One region of the Companilactobacillus pabuli genome, then DNA from elsewhere that is predicted to be linked to it. Evidence: a T-box and tRNA genes for the amino acid it is inferred to sense, from the RefSeq annotation. Region 1 holds a T-box; the other holds one or more tRNA genes.
The links. The T-box of region 1 lies ahead of leuS (leucine--tRNA ligase). A T-box ahead of a tRNA ligase gene usually reads a tRNA of that ligase, here a tRNA-Leu.

Region 1 (3,506 bases):
TTTCAATGGCAATTCGTCTTCTGGAACTAGTGAAGTTGTACCGTCTTCCCAGTGAATGATAGGAATTGGTTCACCCCAGTATCTTTGACGAGAGAAGACCCAATCACGAAGACGATAGTTAACTTTCTTTTCACCATAACCTTTGTCTTCAAGGTATTCAACGGCACGATTGATAGCATCTTCTTTGTTCAAGCCATCCAAGAAATCAGAATTGATATGCTTACCGTCACCAGTAATAGCACCATCTTCAAGGTTTCCTTCAATAACTTGTGTCATTGGTAAGTCAAATTTCTTAGCAAAGGCGAAATCACGATCGTCATGAGCAGGAACAGCCATAACAGCACCTGTACCATAAGTAACTAAGACATAATCAGAAATCCAAATAGGAATTCTCTTGCCGTTTACAGGGTTAATAGCATATGCACCAGTGAAGACACCAGTCTTTTCATCGTTCAAATCAGTTCTATCAAGATCTGACTTGTGAGAAACTTCTTCCTTGTAAGCTTCAACAGCAGACTTTTGTTCAGGCGTTGTAATCTTATCAACTAACTTGTGTTCTGGAGCCAAAGTCATGTACTCAACACCAAAAATTGTATCAGGACGAGTTGTAAAGACGTTAACTGAATCATCTGAGTCAGCTATTTGGAAAGTAATCTGTGCTCCGACTGAACGGCCAATCCAGTTTCTTTGCATTTCCTTGATACTTTCTGGCCAATCAATATCATCAAGGTCATCCAACAATCTGTCAGCATAAGCTGTGATTTTCAACATCCATTGACGCATAGGCTTTCTAACAACTGGGAAACCACCACGTTCTGTTTTACCATCGATGATTTCTTCGTTAGCAACAACTGTACCTAAATCTGGTGACCAGTTAACCAAAGTTTCTGATTCGTAGGCCAAACCTTTTTTGTACATTTGTTCAAAAATCCATTGAGTCCACTTATAGAATTTAGGATCAGTTGTTTGAACTTCACGGTTCCAATCATATGAAAAACCTAATGAATTAATTTGACGTTTGAAGTTTTGAATGTTCTTTTCAGTGAAATCAGCTGGATTATGACCAGTATTAATAGCATATTGTTCAGCTGGCAACCCGAAAGCGTCAAAGCCCATTGGATGCAAAACATTGTATCCTTGAGCGCGCTTCATTCTAGCGATGATATCAGTAGCTGTGTATCCTTCTGGATGTCCAACGTGAAGCCCTTGACCTGATGGATATGGGAACATGTCCAAAGCATAAAAGTTCTTCTTATTTGGATCTTCAGTAGTTCTGAAAGTATCATGTTCCTTCCAGTACTTTTGCCATTTTTTCTCGACGGTGTTGTGATTGTACATATTTTTCCTCCTATAAAAAAAATCCTATGACTATATAAATATAATCATAGGACGAATTATCGCGTTACCACCTAAGTTCCACACTCTCGTGCGACTCTCGAAATCCTTAACGAGGATTAACCGTAGTCACTTACTAAAAGTTCGGCAACTATTATCAGTGGACGAGTTCGAAAATAAGAATCTACGCATTCACATCCCCATACGCTTTCTGAAAAGTATTCTTATAATCTACTACTTCCGTTGCTTTATATCTTATACCAATAATGTTTGTCCGACAACCAATAAATCTGAATTTAAATTATTTAATTGTTTAATATTGTCGATTGAAGTACCAGCTTGTGTGGCGATGGAATCGATTGTATCACCATTTTGAACAGTCACTGACTTACTTTGACTACCACTATCTGAATCATTTGAGCTGTAATCATTTTGAACATCGATCGTGGAAGAATCATCATCACTAGATGGTACATACTTCTCAACACCATCACGTTCATCTTGTACAAAAACTGGAGCTTGTTGGTCACCATAGGCATCACCAACATTGCCAGTATCATCTGAAGTCTTATTGGACAAATTAGTCATAGTAACACCATTATTTTCATTGCCAATAATCTTTGTCACTGTCAAAGTTTTACCTGGATAAATATAGTTGTCAGTCTTCAAGTCGTTTAGATTCATCAAAGTATCAGTCGACATATTAAATTTATCAGCGATTGATTGCAGAGTATCTCCTTGAGCTACTGTATAAGTTTGATCTTTATCTGAAGCATTGACATCAAATTGCGTCAAATTATACTTCTCAATCATACTATTAAGTTTGTCAGCATAAGTCGTATCGGTCGCATAACGACCAGTCAAATACTTAGTTGCATCCTTATAAGACGTAGTATTACTCTTCCAAGCACCCGCATATAGTTGAGAATTACCACTAGTTCCACCTCGAAGTAATGAAACGTAATCCTCTAGCGATTCCTTGTAAGAAGGATACTTTCTAAAATTAGAACTGATGGAATACAAACTACCCGTTCCATCGTCTTCTTGAGTCCCCATATTAACTGATTCGCCGTTATAATCTCCCTTAATACCAAAGAGATTGTAATTAGGTGCGCTAGCTAAACCACTAGTTCCCCAACCACTTTCAACCATGGCTTGGGCAATCATAACTGAAGCGTACAAATCGTTATTAGAAGCTAGTTTACGGGCAGAATTACCAATATAATCGATAAATTGCTCATCGCCAACTCCTTTAGAACTAACTGGAGTTACTGTCCCCGTTGCAATATTTTGATTTAACAAATTATTGACAGACAAAGCTTCAGCCTTAACTGGAGTAGGTCTTGAAAAACCGACTTCAGCTACTGCGGTACCAACGAACATACTTGACCCAAGAATCGTCAAATTTCTTCGTAAGTTTGCGTTCTTAGCTTTTTTATTATTTAATCTAGTCAAACGGCTATCTTCGAGTTTGCGTTCATAACGTGTAATAACCATAGATATGCTCTCCCTCAAAATCTTTATACTTTATTATATTTCTTAACAAAAACTTAAACAATAGAGAGATCAAAAAATATGAAAATATCTACAAAAATATCTGTTTTAAATTTATTTCTTTTAGGTTTATTTGTTTTTTGGGCTATCAATGTAGCTACAAATACCACTCTTATCAACAATTTTGATAATTTCTTCATCAATCAGATCTATCATCATAATAGTTTGACGATTCGTCTTTTTTCTAATTTTACGAACTTAGGCGACACTTTTCCAACAATCGGTGTAACCGCAATCATCTTCTTGGCTTTAATTTTCAAAAAGTATTATTATGCTGGAATTTATCTCGTTCTCAATAAAGTGGTCATTGCAGGTCTTAACAGCTTAATAAAAATCATCGTCAAACGTCCACGTCCTAGCCACCACCATTATGTTGAAGCTGGTGGTTTCAGTTTCCCAAGCGGACATTCAGCTAGTTCATTTGCCCTGTACATTTCGCTTTTGATTATCAGTCTGATCATCTTTAAAAAAATCAGTACCAAAATTATCATTAGCACAATTTGTTTGTTAACAGTTATATTGATTGGATATAGTCGAATCTTTTTAGGTGTCCACTACCCTAGCGATGTCTTAGGTGGATATCTCTTGGCAGCGACCATCCTAACTTTCAACACTCT
Region 2 (3,506 bases), 1.2 Mb from region 1:
GAGCCGTAATTTTGGTCATCAGGGAGCTTTGTTGGCCGGAGTAACTCGTGCCTCTAAAGATTCAGATGCCGTTATAACGATAGATGCTGATTTACAAGATGATGTTAATGCGATTCCTAAAATGGTCGATGAATATCTCGATGGTGCAGAAGTAGTTTATGGCGTTAGAAATAATCGTGATACTGATACGGCTTTTAAGCGTAATACAGCTGAGATGTTCTACAAATTCATGGGCTTTTTGGGAGTTCATTTAGTTCCTGATTCTGCGGATTATCGTTTGATGAGCCAAAGAGCGTGCCAAGTTTTGTTGAGTTATCGTGAAAGAAATTTGTTTTTACGTGGGATCGTACCTTTAGTAGGTTTCAAATCTGCCAAAGTTTACTATGCTCGTAAAGAAAGATTTGCTGGTGAATCTAAGTATCCATTACGCAAGATGATTAAATTTGCGATGGACGGAATCACTTCGTTTTCAATTGTTCCTATAAAGATGATTATGGGCTTAGGATTTTTTATCGTTTTAATCAGTTTGATTTTATTGATTTATAGTTTTATTCAAAAAATCAATGGTAATGTTGTTGATGGCTGGTCTTCACTAATGATATCTATTTGGGCACTTGGTGGTGTACAATTAATTAGTATTAGTGTAATCGGTGAATACGTTGGAAAAATTTTTAGTGAAGTTAAACAACGTCCTAGATTTACTATTGAAAAAGATATTTATACCGAAAAAACACAAAAAGAAAACAAGAGGTAATTACTATGAATGCCGCACAAAAGAAAGCTATGCAATATGGCAATTTAATTAACAGTACTGTTCAATCAATTCAAGATGAACAAGACAAACTTAATCCAGAATTTGAAAAATTACGTGATGCATTAGACCGTAGCAAAGTTGATAAATTAGACGATGTAGAATATACAAAGATTCAAAAAGATTTCGCTACTGGTACAAAGAATTATCAAACAACTTTAGCAAAATTGGAAAAGGGTAAGGCACCAGCTAGATTGATGGGAACACACATTAATTTGGTTTCAGCTTTCAAGAATTATGTTGCTGGCTGTGCTGATATGACTGAAAGTATCGGTGACAATAAAAAAATCGACCGTCACAAGTTTGATGAAGCAGAAAAGAAGCAAGATGAGTACATGGATAAATTTTCTAAATTGATTCAAAAGTTGACTAACTTAGCTTAAGATGAATGATTTAGAATTAACTGCATTAGTAAAAAAGGTTTCCCAAGAATATTTTGGGAAACCTTTTATTCATCAAGCGTATTTCAATAGTCGGTTAAAAACCACTGGTGGTCGTTTTCATTTACGAGATAAAAATATTGATATTAATCCTAAAATATATCGGGATTTTGGTCGGGCAGAATTAATCGGTGTCATAAAACATGAATTATGCCACTATCATTTGTACAATGATGGATTGCCAGCACAGCATAAGGATCGAACTTTTAAAATTCTTTTGCAACAAGTTGGCGGTAGTCGTTTTTCTCCAATTAAGAGCACCGTTCATAGAAAAAACTATCACATTTATGAATGTAATAATTGTCATCATATTTATCGTCGTGTAAAAAAGATAAATGCTCGAAAATATGTCTGCGGAAAATGTCATGGAAAACTAAAATATATCAAAGATATTACTATTTCGTCTTGATAATTTTTTTATTTATGTGTATAGTAGAACGTGCATGCGGGTATGGCGGAATTGGCAGACGCGCAAGACTAAGGATCTTGTGGAGAATTATCTCCGTGGAAGTTCGAATCTTCTTACCCGCATCACTAGAGTAGTTGGACATTAATTTGTTCGACTGCTTTTTTTTTACAATGGTTGATAATACTGGAAATTGAGCACAAGTTTTTTTGTGCATATGCAAATATTCATAAAAATATATATTAATAATGGATTATTTATTTATGATAACTATATATATTTTTTTATCCGGTGGTATAGTATTATTGATAAATGTCATAACGATAGATAGGAGTGTGTTGCCATTGTTTCTTGGATCAATTATTTACAATAAAAGACGAGAAATGAACTTAACTCAAATTGAGTTAGCTGATGATATTTGTACTCAGAATACAATTAGCAAAATTGAGAAACATAATATCGCACCCACGGTCAATATCCTTATTAAGATTTGCTTGAAATTAGATTTAACATTAAACGATGTTTTTAGTGATTTTTCAAGTAAAGCTTCTGCCAAAGAGGATAGTGCCTTGGATGTATTAGAGAAAGATACATTATTGAGAGATACTTCAGATGTAGCGGAAAAGTTGTCTTCACTCGAGGGAAAATTGAGCGATAACGACATGAAGCAATACGAATTGATTACTGGTGTGTTGGATTATTGGAAGGGTAACTTTGATGCCTCATTGTTCACTCTTGATAAAGTTTTACAGTATACTAAATCAGCTAATGATGATATTTATACTTTGTTAGCTTATTTGTTCAAAGGACTAGATTATTTAGGCCAAGGACATGATGACCGCGCACAATACTATTTCCAAATGATTTCTAATGCTTGTGATGAGGATGTCGAACTCAAAAATGCCAATGAATTGGAAATCCTCTTTATTTGCAAGACATTAGCTGGTTCTTTTGCCAAAATGCAATCTTATCAAACATCATTTGACTTCAGTCAACGTGGTTTAAAATTTGCAAATGAAAAACATGTTTCATATTTCTTGGATGAATTAAATTACTTTGCTGCCTTATCAATTAAAAATGATAAGAACAAAAAAGCAGATTATGAAACTTTCAATAACTTGGCTTATTATTTAGCTAAGGTTAATGAAAATAACGATTTGTTGAAAAAGATAGATCATAAATAAATTTAAAAATCATCAGATTATTTAGTCTGGTGATTTTTTTTATAAATATATGTGTAAGCTCAATTATTGTAATATTTGTTTAAACATATTACAGTTTAGTTAGTCTAAGGAGACTAAGGAAGTATAAAAAATGAAAAAGCTCGTAGTAATGTTTTTAACAATTTTACTTGGCTTAGGTTTTTCATTTTCACCGACTAGTGTCAAGGCTGAATCCGTTAATAGCGGAAATTTTGTAGATGTAGATTCATCTTCAGCAGATCTATACAATTCCAATGGAGATAATCTTGGGAGAAAAGTTCCAAAGAATAGTACATGGTATCTTGGGAAAACAATCAGTATTAAAAATACGGACTATTACCAAATAGCTACTGATGAGTATTTAAGCTCCAAAGATAGCTATACTTATAGCAATAGACCGGAGGTTATCAAGGTTTCATCAACTGATGGAGATGTACCTTTGTATGATCACAACTTTGTTCAATTATCGGATGTAGCATTAGCACCAGGTACTTCTTGGTATTCGGATAGAGTGATTTTCACACCTGATGGAATGCCATTTGTACGAGTAGCGACAGACGAATATGTGGGCATGTGGTATGTCATGCAACAAGAATTTTCAGCAAAACTATAAATAACCAAAAAAAGATTATCTTGATTAAGATAGT

Region 2: it encodes a tRNA-Leu, which carries the amino acid that the T-box ahead of leuS (leucine--tRNA ligase) is inferred to sense. The anticodon was not compared.

What each region holds. Positions count from the first base shown of each region.
Region 1 covers NZ_CP049366.1:1,493,018-1,496,523, forward strand. The annotation lists gene leuS (leucine--tRNA ligase) at 1-1,338, opposite strand, end outside; T-box leader at 1,383-1,592, opposite strand; gene G6534_RS12295 (glucosaminidase domain-containing protein) at 1,591-2,832, opposite strand; gene G6534_RS07275 (phosphatase PAP2 family protein) at 2,911-3,506, shown strand, end outside.
Region 2 covers NZ_CP049366.1:286,646-290,151, forward strand. The annotation lists gene G6534_RS01370 (glycosyltransferase family 2 protein) at 1-754, shown strand, start outside; gene G6534_RS01375 (hypothetical protein) at 760-1,194, shown strand; gene G6534_RS01380 (SprT family protein) at 1,196-1,660, shown strand; tRNA gene G6534_RS01385 (tRNA-Leu) at 1,697-1,782, shown strand; gene G6534_RS01390 (helix-turn-helix domain-containing protein) at 2,002-2,841, shown strand; gene G6534_RS01395 (SLAP domain-containing protein) at 2,972-3,472, shown strand.